Regions from separate parts of the Glycocaulis abyssi genome, predicted to be linked through region 1. Evidence: predicted binding sites of a transcription regulator. Region 1 holds the regulator's gene; each other region holds the start of a gene.
The links. Region 1 encodes LexA, which represses DNA repair genes until DNA is damaged. Its sites were predicted from a motif close to ATGTTCCNCTTGTGTTCC; they were not measured.
Positions count from the first base shown of each region.

Region 2: the regulator LexA is predicted to act here: its motif matches at 2,776-2,793, upstream of AB6B38_RS05225 (ROK family protein).
Region 3: the regulator LexA is predicted to act here: its motif matches at 2,254-2,271, upstream of uvrA (excinuclease ABC subunit UvrA).

Region 1 covers NZ_CP163421.1:727,311-733,889, reverse strand. Annotated here, with positions in the region: gene trpE (anthranilate synthase component I) at 1-663, shown strand, start outside; gene AB6B38_RS03655 (divergent polysaccharide deacetylase family protein) at 660-1,568, opposite strand; gene AB6B38_RS03650 (aminodeoxychorismate/anthranilate synthase component II) at 1,661-2,248, shown strand; gene trpD (anthranilate phosphoribosyltransferase) at 2,245-3,261, shown strand; gene trpC (indole-3-glycerol phosphate synthase TrpC) at 3,274-4,068, shown strand; gene lexA (transcriptional repressor LexA) at 4,167-4,838, shown strand; gene AB6B38_RS03630 (ComEC/Rec2 family competence protein) at 4,869-6,579, opposite strand, start outside.
Region 2 covers NZ_CP163421.1:1,056,162-1,062,740, forward strand. Annotated here, with positions in the region: gene AB6B38_RS05200 (MFS transporter) at 1-214, shown strand, start outside; gene AB6B38_RS05205 (hypothetical protein) at 228-455, opposite strand; gene rpmG (50S ribosomal protein L33) at 686-853, shown strand; gene AB6B38_RS05215 (PleD family two-component system response regulator) at 902-2,263, opposite strand; gene AB6B38_RS05220 (response regulator) at 2,281-2,646, opposite strand; gene AB6B38_RS05225 (ROK family protein) at 2,824-3,732, shown strand; gene AB6B38_RS05230 (DNA polymerase IV) at 3,711-4,979, shown strand; gene AB6B38_RS05235 (DNA-3-methyladenine glycosylase I) at 5,045-5,623, shown strand; gene AB6B38_RS05240 (hypothetical protein) at 5,635-5,844, shown strand; gene AB6B38_RS05245 (beta-ketoacyl-ACP synthase III) at 6,002-6,579, shown strand, end outside.
Region 3 covers NZ_CP163421.1:993,903-1,000,481, reverse strand. Annotated here, with positions in the region: gene uvrA (excinuclease ABC subunit UvrA) at 1-2,190, opposite strand, end outside; gene AB6B38_RS04910 (hypothetical protein) at 2,305-2,478, shown strand; gene AB6B38_RS04905 (hypothetical protein) at 2,622-3,023, opposite strand; gene ssb (single-stranded DNA-binding protein) at 3,204-3,677, shown strand; gene AB6B38_RS04895 (penicillin-binding transpeptidase domain-containing protein) at 3,714-4,499, shown strand; gene AB6B38_RS04890 (Kelch repeat-containing protein) at 4,526-5,569, opposite strand; gene gyrA (DNA gyrase subunit A) at 6,224-6,579, shown strand, end outside.

The DNA of each region.
Region 1 (6,579 bases):
TCGCCATTTCTGTTCTTCTTCGATTTTGACGGCTTTGCCATTGCAGGCTCCAGCCCGGAAATCCAGGTGCGTGTGCGCGATGGCAAGGTGACGCTGCGGCCGCTGGCAGGCACACGCCCGCGCGGTTCAACGCCCGAACAGGACGCGGCCAACGAAGCGGAGCTGAAAGCCGATCCCAAGGAGCTGGCAGAGCACCTGATGTTGCTGGATCTCGGCCGCAATGATGTGGGCCGTGTGGCAAAGCCCGGCAGCGTGCGCGTGACAGAACGCGAAGTTATCGAGCGCTACAGCCATGTCATGCATATCGTGTCCAATGTGGAAGGCGAGCTTGATCCTGAGCACGACGCGGTATCGGCGCTCTTTGCCGGCTTTCCAGCCGGTACGGTTTCAGGTGCGCCCAAGGTGCGCGCCATGGAGATCATCGACGAGATGGAACCCCACCGGCGCGGGATATATTCCGGCGCGGTCGGCTATTTCGGCGCCGATGGCAGCCTTGATACCTGCATCGCCCTGCGCACCGCCATCATCAAGGACGGCACGATGTATGTGCAGGCAGGCGCAGGCATGGTGCTCGATTCCGATCCCGAAGCCGAGCGTCAGGAATCGATCAACAAAGCAAAAGCGGTGTTCCGCGCCGCCGACGAGGCGTGGCGTTTCGTCTAGCTCGACCGGCGCTGCGCGCGTGCTGCGGCGAGTTGCGAGACGGTCACCAGTTCCACACCCGCCCGTTCGGCGCGCTCTGCCAGCGTTTCCAGCGCCGCCAGCGTCATCGCATGGGGGTGGCCGATGGCTATAGCCGACCCGTTAGCCAGCGCGCGGTCCAGCGCCTGATCAATCGCCGCGTCTACTGCCTCGCGCGTCCGCACATGATCGAGAAAAATGTCGCGGCGCAGCGCCGGAAGGCCCGCGCGCGCTGCTGCGCCGGCTGCCACGCTGCGCGGATGGGTGAGCGAATCGACGAAGATCAGCTGCGACCCGCGAAGGGATTCAAACACCCGCTCCATGGCCGCCGCGTCTGCGGTCATGGCGCTGCCCATGTGGTTGTTGAAACCGGCCGCGCCCGGCACACGCGACAGCGCCCAGCCGAGCCTGCGGGACATCTCCGCCGCATCATGCGCACGGATCAGCGCATTGGGGCCGGGGTCTGCCAGACCTACCGGCTCCATTGGCAGGTGCAAGAACACCTCCAGACCTTCGCGCGACGCCGCACGCGCAATCTCCGGCGCGGCCTGCGCAAATGGCAGGATAGACAGCGTGATGGGCAGACCAGCGCCGATAAACGCATCGGCCACCGCCCGGTCCGGCCCGATATCGTCAATGATGACGGCCAGCATGGGCCGGGAGCCCGCAGCTACGGGCATGGCACCGGAAAGAGATGGCAAAGCCGCGTCCGGCAGGGCTGGTGCCAGATCAACCATAGGCTCTGCGTGTGCGGTCCTGTCTGCCGGTTGCGCGGCAGGCTCCACCGCATCCCGGTTGCCCAGCTGAAACGCCAACCCGGCAAGCAGCAGCATCGCCGCGGCGGCGGCGCTGGCCATGTGGATGACGCTGGTTGCGGGCGAGGACATGAAAATCATGCATAAGGTGAGTCGCAAACGTTGGCGGCCTTGCATTGCCCGACTAGATTGCCTTGCCGCGCCGCAATATGGACCGCCCAGACATGCTGCTAATCATCGACAATTACGACAGCTTCACCTTCAACCTGGTTCACTATTTCCAGGAGCTCGGCGCGCAGACCCGCGTGATCCGCAATGATGCGATGAGCGCTGCGGACGCGCTGGCGCTGGGTGCTGAGGCTATCGTCCTGTCGCCCGGACCGTGCGACCCTGACCGCGCGGGCATGTGCCTTGATGTACTGCGCGAGGCACCGGCGGATCTGCCAATTCTTGGCGTGTGCCTTGGCCATCAGGCGATGGGACAGGTCTATGGCGGCAAGGTGGTGCAGGCGCGCGAGATCATGCACGGCAAGACCAGCCCGATCACGCATGACGCTACGGGCGTGTTTGCCGGCCTGCCTTCGCCCTTCGCCGCAACGCGCTACCACTCACTGGCCGTCGAGCTGCCGCAAACCAGCGACATGATCGTCAATGCCCGCACGGCTGACGGCGAGATCATGGGGCTGCGTCACCGCTCCCGGCCCGTGCATGGCGTCCAGTTCCACCCTGAATCCATCGCCTCCGAACACGGCCACACCCTGTTGAAGAACTTTCTGGGCGAAATCCCGCGCCGGACAGGCAAAGCCGCATGAGCCAGATGCGCCCGGCCATATCCGCCCTGGCGGGCGGGAATCTGCCATCCACGCACGCGCTGGAGGCGGCCTTTGACGCGCTGATGGACGGGGAGGCTGATCCGGCGGAGATTGGCGGCTTCCTGATTGGTCTGGCCGCCATTGGCGAGAATCCGGGCGTTCTGGCAACCGGCGCACGCGCCATGCGCGCGCGCATGCGCTCCATCACCGCGCCTGCTGATGCCATCGACACGTGCGGAACTGGCGGCGACGCACGGGGAACCTGGAATATCTCCACCGCCGCCGCACTGGTCGCCGCCAGCGCCGGAGCGGTTGTCGCAAAGCACGGTAACAAGGCCGCATCATCAAAGTCGGGCTCGGCAGAAGTGCTGGAATCGTCCGGCGTCAATCTGATGGCCTCACCAGAGCAGACCGAACGCGCGCTGAAAGAGGCTGGCGTCGCCTTCCTGTTCGCGCAGGCCCATCACGGCGCGGTGCGCCACGTGGCCCCGGCACGCAAGACGCTGGGCGTGCGCACCGTGTTCAACCTGCTGGGTCCGCTATCCAATCCGGCCGGCACGCGCCGCCAGCTGCTGGGCGTGTTCGACCGGCGCTGGCTGGTGCCGATGGCGCAGGCTTTGCGCGATCTGGGCGCCGAACGGGCCTGGATCGTCCATGGCGAAGACGGCCTCGACGAGATCACCACCACCGGCGCGACCCATATTGCGAGTCTGGAGGCTGATGGCAGCGTGCGCGAGTTTACCGTCACGCCTGAAGATGCAGGATTGCCCCGCGCGAGCCTCGATGATCTCAAGGGCGGGGAACCGGCCGAGAATGCCGCAGCCCTGCACCGCCTGCTACAAGGCGAAAAGGGGCCTTACCGCGATATCGTGCTGTTCAATGCCAGCGCCGCGCTGGTGCTTGCCGGAAAGGCAGAGGGCCTCAAAGACGGGGTGGCACTGGCAGCCGCCGCCATCGACGATGGCCGCGCCGCCGCCACGCTGGAAAAGCTCGTCCAGATTACCAACACCTGAGGAATGCCGCCCATGACTGACACGCTGGAGCGCATCGGCGTCTACAAGCGCGCTGACACCGCGCGCCGCAAGGCGGCCCTGAGCTATGCGCAGATATCGGAAAAGGCCCAGGCTGCGCCGCCAGTGCGCGGCTTTCTTGATAACCTGCAATCCCGGCAAGCCGCAGATGGGCTGGCCCTGATCGCGGAGATCAAGAAGGCAAGCCCCTCACGCGGCCTGATCCGCGCTGATTTCAACCCGCCAGCCCTTGCCCGCGCCTATGAGGCGGGCGGCGCGGCCTGCCTCTCCATCCTCACCGATACCGAAAGCTTTCAGGGAGCCGACCACCATCTTGTAGAGGCGCGCGCGGCCGTGTCCCTGCCCGTATTGCGCAAGGACTTCCTCTACGATCCGTGGCAGGTGGCAGAATCGCGCGCGCTGGGGGCTGACTGCATTCTCGTCATCATGGCGGCCGTGGACGACGCCCTTGCCGCCGATCTGGTGGCGGAGGCCGCGCACTGGAATATGGATGCCCTTATCGAGGTGCATGACCGCGCAGAGCTGGAGCGGGCGCTCGCCCTGCCCTCGCCGCTGATCGGCATCAATAACCGCAATCTGCGCACGTTCGACGTGACGCTGGCCACATTCGAGGCGCTGAGCGCCTCGGTGCCGGATGACCGCTTCCTGGTCGCCGAAAGCGGGATTTTCAACGCCGATGACGCTGAGCGCGTGCGCCGGTCCGGCGCAAAAGCCCTGCTGGTCGGTGAAAGCCTGATGCGCCAGGCCGATGTTGCCGCAGCGGTGAAAACGCTGATGAACTTCGCGTGAGAGCGGGCACAACCCTTGACGGGCGAGCGGAACAGGCGTAGAACAAACCGTGGCCTTTCTGGCTTTGTTCCTTTGTTGACTGGAGATCAGACCCCCTCATGCTGACCCGCAAACAACACGAGCTTCTGCTCTTCATTCACAAGCGCCTGTCCGAGGATGGCGTTTCTCCTTCTTTTGACGAGATGAAAGAGGCTTTGCAGCTGGCGTCGAAATCCGGTGTGCACCGTCTGGTCAGCGCGCTGGAGGAGCGCGGCTTCATTCGCCGTCTTGCCCACCGCGCCCGCGCGCTCGAAGTGCTCAAACTCCCCGATGCCTCAGCGCCGCGCGTCAATCCGGCCAGCAATGTGGTCAGCGGCAATTTCGCGCGCCGGGAAATGGAAACAGATTCGGTTGATGTACCGCTGCTGGGCAGAATCGCAGCCGGCGTACCGATCGAGGCGATCCAGCACGAAACCGACCGGTTTGGCGTTCCCTCCCAGATGGTGTCTTCGGGCGAGCATTTCGCGCTGGAGGTCGAAGGCGATTCCATGATCGAAGCAGGCATTCTCGACGGTGATTTTGTCATCATCCGCCGCGGTGATACCGCCAATAATGGCGAGATTGTCGTGGCACTCGTGGATAATGAGGAAGCTACGCTGAAACGCATCCGCCGCAAGGGCGGGTCGATTGCTCTTGAAGCCGCCAACCCGGCCTATGAAACCCGCATTTTCGGGCCGGACCGGGTACAGGTTCAGGGCCGCCTGGTCGGGCTGATCCGCCGCTATCACTGACCCTTTGGAGCCGAGGGCGGGAAAAGGCAGCTAGCTCTCCCGCTCGCGTCCCCAGACGCGGGCTGCGCTGCCATCATTGGCACCGCGAAGGCGGATGATGCGCCCGTCACGGACCCAGAATTCGGCGCTGCCCAACTCTGCGCGGGCCGCATCGTCCAGAACCGGCACCGCGCAACGGCGCTTCTGCCAGGCGCTTACCGTGCCGCGCGCGACCACCAGGTCTGCGCGTACGCAGTCTTCCTCCAGCGAGGCGGGATGCTCGCTGACCGCTACACGCAGCCCCTCGGCCGTGACGACAAGACAGCCCAGCGGATCGCACGCATAATCGCCGCGCGGCGCGGTGCTGAGCCCGGTTCCGGCACGCTGCAACAGTACGCCTGCCTCAAACCGGCCACGGCGGCGGTCACTGACCTGCCAGTCCAGACGCTCGCCGGTTTCACTCGAAATGCTTCTCGAAACCAGAACGCCAGACGAGGTAATCATCATGTCCGGCGGGGCCTGCAACGCCCATAGGGACAATGCCCCGGCAGCAAACGGAATTCCGGCCACCCGCACCAGCCCGCGCCCCAGCGTGGCCAGTGCAAACCCGGTCGCGTAGAGACCTAGCACGATCCCGCCCGGTGCCAGCGCAGGCAAGGCGGCGCCGGGCAGCGATGACGTCCATGTCGCGATGGCCAGCACGATATCCATGCCCATAGCGCTTATCATCAACGGCAAGCCTTCCAGCCCGAATGGGGCCAAGAGCAGCCCCACGACGCCGGCCGGCATCACCCAGAAGCTGAATACCGGCATGGCGACAAGGTTTGCGCCAAACCCATAGGCGGCCATGCGCTGGAAATGGAAGGCGGCAAACAGCCCGGTTGCGCTGCCCGCCACAAGGCTGGTCACGGCGAGCCCTGTAAACGCCGCCTGTACGCGCGCAAACCAGCCATAATCGGCCATGTCGCGGGTGATCCGCCACCTCTGCCAGGCTTCGTAGACGGCGATCAGGGCGGCGGTGGCAGCAAAGCTCATCTGGAAACCCGGCTCGATCACGCTTTCCGGGTTGAACGCGATGATGATGAGTGCGGCCAGTGCAAGCGACTGAAACGACACCGCTCTGCGGCCTATCAGTATCGCCGTGAACATGACCGCAGCCATGACGAAGGCGCGCTGGGTGGAGATAGCGCCGCCCGACAGCAGCAGATAGCCAAGGGCGGCGAGAAGCGCGATCAGCGCTGCGGGCTTTCGCGGATCGTGCGCACGGGCGAAGGGTTCAATCGAGGCGATGAGCCAGCGCACAGCGAAGTAAATACCGCCGGCCAGCAGCGCCATGTGCATGCCTGATATGGCCAGCAGATGACCAAGACCGGACAGCCGCAACGCCTCGGCATGGGCCTCGGTGACGCCTGAGCGCTCCCCGGTCAGCAGCGCGGCGATGACCGGTCCTGAGTTTGGCCCGGCTGCATCGGAAATGCGCTGCGCCAGCCGCCATCGCCACGCCAGAAACGCCCGCTGGCTCTCGGCTCCGGCAATGTCTTCCGGCTGGGGCTGGGAGATGGAAAATCCTGAGAGCGCAACCCGCTGGTACCAGGCCGCCCGCGCACCGTCATAGCCGCCCGCCGCCGCAGGTCCGCGCGGAGGCGACAGGACAGCGCTGACGCGAATGCCATCGCCGGGGGTCAGGGTTTCGGTATTGATCCGCAGGCGCACCCGGTAAGGCGCCGTATCGGCGCGCTGGAGGCTGTCGACACGCAGCAGC
Region 2 (6,579 bases), 330 kb from region 1:
AGTTGGCCTGTCGGTAATTGGTGAACGGGTTCAGGCGGGCCAGCTCGCCGCCGCCAATGCCGCCTTCATCTTCGCCTACGGTTCAGGGTCGCTGGTCGGGCCGCCACTGGGCGGAATGGCCATGGACTGGATCAACCCGCACGGCTTCCTGCTGGCACTGAGCGTGATCGCGGCGATCTATCTGCCCATCGCGCTGAGAAGCTGGCGGCGCTGAGAAGCACCGGCGATCAGGTTTCGGAGATTTCCAGCCGGCGTTCGATACGGTTCAAGCGCGCCTGCAGCGAAGCAAGCGCCCCCTCATGCGCGGCATCGGTAGACATGAATGCCGTCAGGTGCTGGCGCAGGCTGATAAGGCTGGTCTTCACGTCAGACATGTCGTTCTGCAGCGTTCCCACCTGGGTCCGCAATGCCTTGAGATGTTCCAGCAATAGCTCGTTTGTAACGTTGTCTGCCATATGCCTTGTCCTGAGCGCCTGACTTGCGCAAATCACGCCAATCAACAACGCCGCAAGGTGAGTATACGGTTTCATCAGCCGTTCGTCACTTTTTCGCTGCCCATCGCGCTGAGAAGCTGGCGCGCCTGAGCACACAGCGCCATTGACACCCTAGCGAACATGCGTATTTTCGCGCGCTCGCGAAGCGTCAGGTCCGGTCTGGCGCGGCAATCCAGTTTCAGGTGAGTGACATGGCCAAGCCGACAACCATCAAGATCCGCCTCAATTCGACGGCTGGCACGGGTTACTTCTACGTGACCAAGAAAAACGCGCGCACCATGACCGAGAAACTCGTGCTGAAAAAGTACGATCCGGTCGCGCGCAAGCATGTCGAGTTCAAGGAAGGCAAGATCAAGTAGATCTGCCCCTTTATCGCATTTGCCGATTTGAGGAAGGCCGCGTGATGCTCACGCGGCCTTTTTCTGTGCCACCATCACCTGATTGCGGCCCGCTGCCTTGGCCTGATAGAGCGCGGCATCGGCGCGCGCGACAAGGCGTTCTGGCGTATCGCCATGCATGATCTCGGCTACGCCCGCGCTGGTGGTCGCGTCCACGCTGACCCCGGCGCTGGAAATCCGGAAAGGCGTGCGCGCGATGGCCGCCCGCACGCGCTCTGCCGCTTCCGTGGCTTCGCGCTGGGTGGCACCGGCCAGCACCACCATGAACTCCTCGCCGCCATGACGCCCGGCAATGTCCAGCGCGCGCAGCTGGGTGTTCATCCGCTCGGTAAAGGCACGTATCACCTCATCACCGGCCTGATGGCCCCAGGTGTCGTTGATGCGCTTGAAATGGTCGATATCAAACAGGATGACCGAGACCGTTTCGGCACTCGCCTCCCATGCATCGACCGCCTGACGCAGGCGTGAGCCCATATAGCGGCGGTTATAAAGCCCGGTCAGCGGATCAATGACCGCCATCTCGAGGCTCTCTTCCAGACGCTCACGCAGCTGCTCGGCATAGCGCTTGCGCTTTAGCTGCGTGTTCAGGCGCGCCGCCAGCTCGCCCGGATCAACCGGGCGCGTCACCACATCGCTAACCCCCAGATCCAGCGCACGGACCATGTCCTGCGGCGTGTCGGGATCGACAACGCAGATGATCGGCGTGTGCCGGGTTACGGCGTCAGAGCGGATGCGCGCGCAGACCCGCAGCGCATCAAACTTTGCCGTCGCCAGATCGATCAGCACCAGCTCGGCGCCTGCCCGCGCGGCCTTCACCACGCCTGCCGGATCGCCAATCGGGCGCGGCGCAAAACCCTTGGGCAGTTTGGCAGACAGGCGCTCGGCGGCAATGTTGTCGCCAGCGGCCACGATAACAATCGCCGGGCCGTCCAGATCACCGTCCTCAACGCCATCATCGGTCAGCGTAGCCTCGTGGCGCAGGCGCAGCTCGTCGAGCACTTCCTTGAGGCGCAGCAGCGAGCGCACCCGCGCAAACAGGGCAACATCATTGACCGGCTTGGTGAGAAACTCGTCCGCGCCAGCTTCCAGCCCCTTCACCCGGTCCTCGCGCTGATCCAGCGCCGTCACCATGATGACAGGGATATGGCGGGTGGCGGCATCAGCCTTCAGGCGGCGGCAGGCTTCAAACCCGTCCATGCCCGGCATCATCACGTCCAGAAGGATCATGTCCGGCATGGTGTCGCGCGCCTTTTCCAGGCACTCGAGGCCGGAAGACGCCAGCACAACATCAAAATATTCCGCCGACAGGCGCGCTTCCAGCAAGCGCCTGTTGGTCTCGATATCATCGACAACGAGGATGCGCGCGCTCATCTCTTCCCTGCGCCTCCCTACCCGATGAATTTCCGGATTGTCTCGATAAAGCTCGTCACCGTGATGGGTTTGGACAGATAGCCCTCGCACCCGCCCTCGCGGATACGCTCCTCATCACCCTTCATCGCAAAGGCGGTGACGGCCACAACCGGGATATCGGCCAGCTCGTCATCGTTCTTCAGCCATTTGGTGACGTCCAGACCGGAGACCTCCGGCAACTGGATATCCATCAGGATAAGATCCGGGCGGTGCTCGCGCGCCATATCAATGGCCTTCAAGCCCTCCCGTGTCTGGAAGGTCTCGTAGCCGTGGGCCTCGAGCAGATCATGAAAAAGCTTCATGTTCAGCTCGTTATCTTCAACGATCAGAACTTTTTTGGACATGACCTGCAGCATGGCGACCGCGCGCTTCCCCCATTTGCCCCGCCTTTGGCGTGGACCTTTTTCCATCCACCGACGAGTAGACACCATTTTCCTTAATCAACGATGAGTCGGGCGCTAGGAACCCGGTAAGGAACAAGATAAGAACGTGGCAACATCAGGACCGGCAGGGGATTCTGCATGATCCGCATCGGCGTTGATCTGGGCGGCACGAAGACCGAAGCCATCGCGCTGGGCGCTGACGGCACCATTCTGACCCGCAAGCGCATTGCCTCTGCGTCCCGCTACGCTGATGCCGTCGAATCGATTCGCGCCCTTGTCGCCGATATACGCCAGAGCGCAGGCAGCACAACCGCGAGCATAGGGGTCGGCCATCCCGGCTCGATCAATCCGCGCACGGGGCTGGTACGCAATGCCAACTCCTCCCATCTCAATGGCCAGTCTCTGCAGCGCGACCTGGCAGACGCGCTGGGACAGGAGGTGCGCTGCGCCAATGACGCGAACTGCTTTGCCCTGTCCGAAGCCACGGACGGCGCAGGCGCGGGCGCACATTGCGTGTTTGGCGTGATCGCAGGCACGGGCGTAGGCGGCGGCATCGTCATCGGCGGACGCCTCCACGATGGCGGCGGTCTTATCGCCGGCGAGTGGGGCCACACCGCCCTGCCCCGCCCTTCAGCGGACGAGATTCCCGGACCGCAATGCGGGTGCGGGCGCCTCGGCTGCGTGGAAAGCTGGTGCTCCGGCCCGGCGCTGGCCCGCGACCACGCGCGGGTAACGGGCGAAAGCCTCACAGCAGAACAGATTGCCGCAAAGGCCGCTCAAGGCGACGTGAAAGCGATGGCCACGCTCGACCGGCACGCTGACCGGCTGGCGCGCGCGCTCTCCACCATCGTCAATGTGCTGGACCCCGACGTGATCGTGCTGGGCGGCGGGCTGTCCAACCTGCCCGGCCTGGCCGCCGATCTGGAAACCCGCCTCGCGCCCCACGTCTTCACCGACGAGTTCCGCACCCGCGTGGCGGTGAACCGGCACGGCGACTCCTCCGGCGTGCGCGGGGCGGCCTGGCTATGGCCGCTGGAAGCGCGATGAGCGGATATTGCCGCACCTGTTTTGCGCCAGCGGGCCCGCCGCGATGCGGGGCGTGCGGCTCGCGCAAGGCGTTCGCCCATGACGAGCTGGATACGCTGTCGATCGCCCATATCGATTGTGATGCGTTTTACGCCTCCATCGAGAAGCGCGATGATCCGTCCCTCGCCAACCAGCCGGTCATTATTGGCGGCGGCAAGCGCGGCGTGGTGGCCACCGCCTGCTATGTGGCAAGGTTGCACGGCGTGCGCTCGGCCATGCCCATGTTCAAGGCGCTCAAAGCCTGCCCGGATGCCGTGGTCATCCCCCCGCGCATGCAGGTCTATGCAGCCGAGGGCAAGCGCATCCGCCAGATGATGGAGGACGTAACGCCGGCGGTGGAGCCGCTGTCCATAGACGAAGCCTTTCTCGACCTGACAGGCACGCAGCGCCTGCATGGAGCTTCGCCCGCTCTCACGCTGATGAAGCTGGCCGCGCGCATCAGGGCGGACGTGGGCGTTACTGTCTCGGTGGGCCTCAGCTATAACAAGTTTCTCGCCAAGACGGCATCCGAGCTGGACAAGCCGGACGGGTTTTCCGTGATCGGCCAGTCCGAGGCGGCAGAGTTTCTGCGTCCACGCCCCGTCCAGAGCGTGTTTGGCGTCGGCCCGGCCTTTGCGGCGGCGCTGAACCGCGACGGGCTCAAAACGCTGGGCGATGTCATCGCCCGCGGTGAGGAGGCGCTGATGCGCCGCCACGGGCCGTCGGGCGCGCGCCTCTGGCGGCTGGCGCAAGGCATCGACACCCGCACGGTCGCCCGCGACGGGGAACGTAAGAGCGTATCGGCTGAAACCACCTTCTTTGATGATATCGCCAGCCATGACGAGCTGGAAAAGCGCCTCTGGCCGCTTTGCGTGAGGGCGGCCGACCGGATGAAGGCGCAAGGCATTGCGGGCCGCGTTGTCACGCTGAAGCTGAAGACGGAAGGCTTCAGATCACTGACACGCCGGCGCACCCTGTCCCAGCCTGCCCAGCTGGCCGACACACTGTTCCGGACCGGGCGCGAGCTGTTGCGCGCGGAAGCCCAAGGCCCGCGCTACCGGCTGATCGGCATAGGTTTCAGCGATCTGGAACCGGCCACGGGTGATGCGCGCGATCTTCTCGATCCGGACGGGCCCAAACGCGCCGCCGCCGAGCGCGCCATGGACAAGGCCCGCGCCCGCTTTGGCCCCTCCGCCGTCATCAAGGGGCGCTCCCTGAAGGACAATTAGCGTTTGTTCACTTGGCCGCCCGGCGCTTCGGTGCTTGGCTGGCCACCGACACAAGGATGCACGACATGATCCATCGCTGTCCCTGGCCGGGCGAAGACCCGCTCTATGTCGATTACCACGACACCGAATGGGGCGTGCCTGAGCGCGATGACGAGGCGCTGTTTGCCAAGCTGATCCTCGATGGCTTCCAGGCGGGCCTCAGCTGGATCACCATTTTGCGCAAGCGCGAGGCATTTCTGGAGGCGTTTGACGGCTTCAACCCGGAGACGCTGGCGCGCTATGGCGAGGCCGACATTGCCCGCTTGCTCGGCAATGCGGGCATCATCCGCTCGCGCGCCAAGATCGAAGCCTCGATAGGCAATGCAAAGGCGTATCTCGCCTTGCGCGAGCGCGGGCAGGGTTTCAGCGACTATCTGTGGGGCTTCGTGGATGGCGAGCCGGTGCAGAACCGTTTCTCCACGATGAAGGAAGTCCCCGCCGAAACACCGGTCAGCCAGGCGATGAGCAAGGCACTGAAGAAGGAAGGCTTCAAATTCTGCGGCCCCGTCATCGTCTATGCTTTCATGCAGGCAACAGGGCTGGTCAATGACCATCTGGTCAGCTGTCACCGCCATGAGGAAGTGAAAAACCTGTCGAGGTCATAATGAAACCTGCCTTGAAACTTGCCATTCTTGGCGTTGGCCTTCTCACACTATCCGCCTGCGCCAACCGTCCACCGGCCCACGCGCTTGACCGCACTTGCGAGATGGGCGGACGCCACGGCGCTACCGGCATTCTGGAACACCAGTGCACGGACGGAGACGGCGTCGTGCGCGAGCGTCCGCAACCCATTCACCGCGTCATCAGCGGCCGCCGTAACGGCTGAATCGCGCGAAAGGCCATCTTTTGTTGTGTGCAAGCCACATGCACGCAGAGCCATAATCGGCTATGGCCAACCACCACCCGCCTCACAATGGTCGACACCATACCAGTGTGAAGGCTAGGGTAATGAGATAGCGATCAGGAATCGTTCGGGGAAACCGATGAGTGAAGCCGTCATTCGCGCCACAGGTCTGTGGACGCCGCCCCATTCCATATCCAATGAAGAGCTGGTCGTGGCGTATAACGCCTATGCCGAGCGCTATAACGCCCAGCATTCCGGCGAGATCGAACGCGGCGAGCTGGAGGCGCTGACCCCCTCTTCTGCCGAGTTCATCGAGAAGGCATCGGGCATAAAATCACGCTATGTCGTGGAAAAAGATGGCGTACTCGACATCACCCGCATGATGCCCAACATCCCCGAACGGTCCAATGACGAATTGGCGATACTGGCCGAGATTGGCGCGAACGCCGCGCGCGATGCGCTGGAGCGGGCCGGTAAAACGCCAGACGATGTGGATGGCATCATCGTGGCCGCCTCCAACATGCAGCGCGCCTATCCGGCCGTGGCCATCGAGGTGCAGATGGCGCTGGGGATGGAACACGGCTTCGGGTTTGACATGAATGTCGCCTGCTCCTCGGCGACGTTCGGCATGCAGGCGGCCGCCGACATGATCGCGGCGGGCAATGCCCGCGCCATACTGGTCGTCAGCCCGGAGATCACGTCGGCGCACCTCAACTG
Region 3 (6,579 bases), 270 kb from region 1:
CTTGGACTCCGGCAGGCCGGCAAACCAGTCGCGGATGGGCGTGAACGCGCCGGTATAGGTCGCCGGGTTGGAGCGCGGCGTGCGGCCAATGGGCGACTGGTCGATATCGATGATCTTGTCGAGGAATTCCAGCCCTTCCACCGTCTCGTGCGGGGCAGGGACCGCGCTTGCGCCGTTTAGCTTGCGCGCGGCTGCCTTGTAGAGCGTTTCCAGCGTCAGGGTGGACTTGCCGCCGCCCGACACGCCCGTGACGCAGGTGAAGACGCCCAGCGGAAACTCCGCCGTCACGTCTTTGAGGTTATTGCCGCTCGCGCCTGTCACTTTCAGCACGCGCTTCTTGTCGATCTTGCGGCGTTTTTCCGGCACCTCGATCATGCGCGCGCCGGAGAGATATTGCCCGGTCAGGCTTTTCGGATTGGCGCGGATGTCTTCCGGCTTGCCTTGCGCCACCACTTCGCCGCCATGCACTCCGGCAGCGGGCCCCAGATCGACCACATAATCGGCCGTCTCGATAGCTTCCTCGTCATGCTCCACCACGATCACGGTATTGCCGAGATCGCGCAGGCCCCGAAGGCTTTCCAGCAGACGCGAGTTATCGCGCTGGTGCAGGCCGATAGAGGGCTCATCGAGCACGTAGAGCACGCCGGTCAGGCCCGACCCGATCTGGCTGGCAAGGCGGATGCGCTGGCTCTCTCCGCCCGACAGCGTGCCGGAGGCTCGGCTGAGCGTGAGATAATCCAGCCCCACATCGACCAGGAATCGCAGACGGTCACGGATCTCTTTCAGGATACGCCGGGCGATCTCCTGTTCCTTGTCGGTCAGGCGTTCCTCGATATTGGAAAACCAGCTGAGCGCCTCGCGGATGGAGTGTTCACCGGCCTGCGAGATGTCATAGCCGCCGATCTTCACCGCCAGCGCTTCGGGCTTCAGGCGCTTGCCGTGGCAGGTCTCGCAAGGCTGGTTGGACTGGAAGCGGCCCAGCTCCTCGCGCACCCAGGCGGAGTCCGTCTCGCGCCAGCGCCGCTCCAGATTGGGGATTACCCCTTCAAACGTCTTGGTGGTGGAGAACTGGCGCAGGCCATCTTCATAGGTGAACTTGATCTTGTCGGCGGTGCCGTAAAGCACGGTGCGCTGGAACTTCTCCGGCAATGTGCGCCATGGCTTGTGCATGTTGGCGCCATAATGGTCGGCCAGCGCCTGCAAGGTCTGCTGGTAGAGCTTGGAGGTGCCACGGCTCCACGGCGCAACCGCGCCCTCATACAGGCTCTTTTCCCGGTCCGGGACGATCATCGCCTCATCAAACTTCAGGCTGACGCCGAGGCCATCACAGGCCGGGCACGCGCCGAACGGATTGTTGAAGGAGAACAGGCGCGGCTCGATTTCCTCGATGGTGAAGCCGGTCTCCGGGCAGGCGAATTTTTCCGAGAAGATGATGCGCTCCGGCGCGCCTTTGTCATCGGTCTTGTCGGCAAATTCGGCCATGGCGAGGCCGTCGGCGAGGCGCAGGGCGGTCTCCAGGCTGTCGGCCAGGCGCTGCTCCAGCCCCTCGCGGATGGCCACCCGGTCCACCACCACGTCAATGTCGTGCTTGAACTTCTTGTCGAGTTCGGGGGCTTCTTCCAGCGTGTAATAGGTGCCGTCCACCTTCACCCGCTGGAAGCCCTGCTTCATCAGCTCGGCGAACTCCTTGCGGTATTCGCCCTTGCGCCCGCGCACGATAGGCGCCAGCAGGTAGAGCCGCGTGCCATCCTCCAGCGCCATCAGCCGGTCGACCATCTGGGAGACGGTCTGCGAGGTGATGGGCAGGCCCGTGGCGGGTGAGTAGGGGATGCCGACGCGCGCCCACAGAAGGCGCATATAGTCATAGATCTCGGTGACCGTGCCGACCGTCGAGCGCGGGTTTTTCGAGGTGGTCTTCTGCTCGATGGAGATCGCTGGCGAGAGACCCTCGATGGAGTCCACATCCGGCTTGCTCATCAGCTCCAGGAACTGGCGCGCATAGGCCGAAAGGCTCTCCACATAGCGGCGCTGGCCCTCGGCATAGATGGTGTCGAACGCCAGCGAGGACTTGCCCGACCCGGACAGGCCGGTGAACACGATCAGCTCGTCGCGCGGCAGGTCGACTGACACGTCTTTGAGATTATGCTCGCGCGCGCCGCGCACCGAAATATGCTTCAAAGGGTCGGCCATGGGGGAGAGCTTTCATGGAATCGGCGTTCTGCCGATATAAGCCCTATTCCGCCAGGTTCATCAAGAACAAATAGCGAACATTATTCAGGAGCTGCATTAAGGCAGCCTACAGCCTTGCTGGCGCGCCTCGTCTTCGAGGTCAGACAAATCGGCACCGATCTCGGCAAGCTCACGGCGCAATCTGATTTCTTCAGCATAGATTCGAGCGGACACGCGAAGCTGTTCGGCGGCTCCAAACGCGCCGATCAGGCCGAAAATCAGGCTGACAGGACCCGACGCCAAGAATAGGCCCGCGCCTCCGAGTATGGCGACTATACCGGGCGTACGATGGCCTTTGAGCCCTTCCAGCCTGCCGTAAACTGTTGCGGAACGGAGCGACAGGACGTGAAATTCCTCGCGGATACGGGGGGCCGGCCAATTATGAAACGGTCTCACTCGCTGCGGCTTCCCTCGCCGTGTTCCATGGCTTGAGCTGCGAGCATGGCGCGCCTCTGTAAACGCAGCGCTTCGAGCTGAAGAATGCGCCGCCGGGCCGCCTGTGCAGTGGAAACTCCATAGAATCCAAATCCTGCTGCGACGATGACAACGCCTAGCAGCATTCTTCCCGGCTGTATCTCAGCGATAGGTAGTCCAGAATTGAATGCCGCCATCAATGCGAGGACGCCTAACCCCGCAAGCAGAACCGCGTTGGGAGCAACCAGCCGCCACGGGTCGAACCGCTGTTCTTTCTGCAGTGCATGCTCCATCTCCAGCATCCGGTCGAGAATACTTGCTATCCTCGCATTGTGCGGAGACGCCGGATCCGGCTCAAACGAGAAGTGGGTGTCGCTCATGCAATTTATTATAAGGTATGGCTGCGCCAATAGCTACACGGGCCTTGAGTCAGTCTCTGCATGGACACCCCGGCAGTGATGGAGTGAGATGCGCTCGAAAATTCACCTGGCGACTCGCCCGTTGACGGGCGGAACAATATGTGAACATTTTAGAGAAAAGCGCAAGCACGGGGTTTGGATATGGCAGGCAGCATCAACAAGGTCATCATTATCGGCAATCTGGGCGCTGACCCGGAGGTCAAGGCCATGCCGTCCGGTGACCGGATGGCGAAATTTCCCGTCGCGACGTCTGAGACCTGGCGCGACAAATCCACCGGAGAGCGCCGCGAAAAGACCGAATGGCACAACGTGGTCATCTTCAACGAGGCACTCGCCAAGGTGGCGGAGAACTATCTGAAAAAAGGCGCCAAGGTTTACATTGAAGGCTCGCTGCAGACCCGCAAATGGCAGGATCAGAACGGGCAGGACCGCTATTCCACCGAGATCGTTCTGCAAAAATATCGCGGCGAGCTGACCATGCTGGACAGCAAGGGCGAGGGCGGCGGTTCGGGCGGTGGCAATTATGGCCGCTCCGATGACCGTTCCTCTGGCGGCAATGACCGCCCGCGTGAAAGTTTTGCTTCCGACACGCTGGACGACAACATCCCGTTCTAGGGGGCATACCCATCCGGGCGGGCGCTGGAGGCTTGCGTGAAGAGATATCTTGGCCTTCTGGCCGTCATTTTGATGCTGCTGGCTCCGGCCCATGCGCAGGAGCTTGACCAATTGCTGGATGAGGCCGGCGTTACCGGTACGATCCTCATCCAGCGTGTTTCTGATGGTGCCGAGTGGACAGGCGGGGCGGACCGGCTCGACGAGCGTTTCATTCCCGCCTCCACGTTCAAGATTCCCAACAGCCTGATCCTGCTGCAATCTGGCATCGTCTCTGGCGTGGATGACGCGCTGATCTGGGACGGAACCGAACATGCCTTCGCGGTGTGGAACCAGAACCAGACATTTGCCGAAGCGTTCCAGCGCTCCACCGTCTGGGCCTATCAGCACTGGACGCGCCAGCTCGGCCATGAGGCCATGAGCGGGCAGATCGCCGTGCTGGACTACGGCAATGGTGATGTCGGCGGGGCGGGCCTTGTTGATCGCTTCTGGCTGGACGGGCCGCTGGCGATCTGCGCGCGTGAGCAGGTGGGCTTCCTTGCCCGTCTGCAGGCCCGCACCCTGCCGTTTGACGCTGCTCACATGGAAACCGTCATCGCGATGATGGAGCAGGCTTCCGGTGAGGGGTGGACCTTGCGCGGCAAGACGGGCTGGCGCTTCGATGGCGAACCCGACATTGGCTGGTATGTGGGCTGGCTGGAGTTTGAGGGCGAGACCTGGCTGTTCGCGCTCAATATCGACATGCCTGATCCGGCCAGCCAGGTGCGCCTGCGCGCGGCCATCGCCGAAGCGGCCCTGAACGAGGTTAGCGGCTGGACCCGCTAGCGCCGCGCCAGCGGGTCCGTTTCGTCCTACGGCCTGAACACTTCCACCGCAGCGCTGGTATCGACCGCGCCGCGCTGGGCGGCTCCGCCAATGGTGTAGATCGCGCCATCCAGCGCGTGGGCGCCAAGGCCGTGACGGGGCGTCGGCATGGTGGCGACCGCTTCCCAGCTGTCAGTGTCGGCACGCCAGGCCCACACCTCCTCATAGACGCCGCCACCCTCTTCAAACCATTCTCCGCCAAACACGTAGAGCGTGTCGCCGACGCTGGCGGCGGCCAGCCCGCCAGAGCCGCGCGGGCCGCGCGACGGCTGGGGCAGGGGCGCGGCCAGGGTCCAACTATTGCTGGCCGGGTCATAGACCTCGTGTGCGGGCGTATTGCCGCCAGAAACGGTGCGCCCTGCGACCACATGGATGAGCCCGTTCATCACGGCGGCAGCGGCTGAATTGCGTGCGCTGGGCGAGGGGGCAAGCGTCGTCCACTCACCTGATGCCGGGTCCAGCACCAGATGCGCTGTCACGTCCGACTGGTGGTTCCATTCCGAATTTTCCACGCCGGACGGACGCCGCCCGGTCAACACATGAATGCGGCCATTCAGCGCTACCGCCACATTCTCCGACCACGGGCCGGGCAGGGCCGGGCCTTGGCGCCATTCGTCGTCCTCGCCGGGGCGCAGCGTCCAGACGCGAGCGGTGTTGGACCACACCCCGGCATTCTCGGTCGTATAGCCTCCAATCGCGTAGAGCGTGCCGTCAAGGCCGACGCATTGCGGGTGATGGGTGGGGATGGGCAGGCGCGGCAGGTCGCGCCAGCTCTCATCGACGCCGGGGGTGAGGGCCAGCACACGGTCTGAAATGTCCAGCGGACGCTCCGAAATGCCGGTCGCGAAGCCGCCAATCACGTAGAGCGTGCCGTCCAGCAGGGCGGGATAGATTTCCTGCACCGGGAAGGGCAGGTCCGGCGCGTTGCTCCAGCGCGGGTCGTCATCGCGGCGCGCAAAGCTCACGCCCGATGCTATCAGGCCGGTGCCTGCGGCCAGTCCAAACGTTGCGGCTCTGCGTGTGAGTTTCATCGGATCGCCTCCCTTGCGGTTTTCACGGAGGCTAGCATCGGGGCGATGGCGGTTCCATAGCTGCCGGTTCGGGGGCGGAGCTGTCGAAGTATCTTTCAATGGCCTCTCAACTGGGGTCCCCCGCCCCGACGAGGGACCCACACTTTCTCGATGCTCCGCCCATCCAGGCGTCGCTCCTCGCATAGGCTCGGGCGCGCGTTCGCGCTTTTCGGCGCTGCGCGCCGGGGCGACAGTCCTGTCCCGGTAGTGTTTTTCAATAGCCTCTCAACCGGGGTCCCCCGCCCCGACGGGGGACCCAGACATTGGCTGAAGGTCCGGAAAAAAGTGCTGGATCCCGGGTCAAGCCCGGGAACCCGGTTGAGTGGTCTGGTGGGAATTAACCGGCGCGTAGCGCCGCAAGGGCGCCCGCCCGCTACTACCTGTGCTCGCGCAGGCGGGTATTCGCGGAACATCACAACGCGGCCTGCCCCCGGCTACGACCGGGGGGTGCGTTGCGGGACTGAGTGCAAGCCCCCCAACAACACCTCATCGTTTGCCCCTGTGGCTGGGGCTTGGTAAACCCTTTTCCAGCTTTGCTGACACGTGATTCCGGCTGTTGGCACCCATTCCTTGCGGGGCATCTTCCATGCCCGCCTGACTACAGGACAGATACGCTTGAGCGACACACCGAACGAGCCCGGCCCGGACGATATCGATATTGACGAATCCGGCGCTGGCGGGAACGGCATGAATGGCGGCGCAGCGGGCGGCCAGCCGCCCCGGCCCGATGGCGGACCCATGGTCTCCATCGAGGACGAGATGCGCCGCTCCTATCTCGATTACGCGATGAGCGTGATCGTGAGCCGCGCCATCCCCGATGCGCGCGACGGCCTGAAACCCGTTCACCGGCGCATTCTCTGGTCGATGCACGAGCAGGGCTATACTCACGACAAGCAATACCGCAAATCGGCCCGCGTTGTCGGTGACGTGATCGGTAAATATCACCCGCACGGCGACCAGGCGGTCTATGA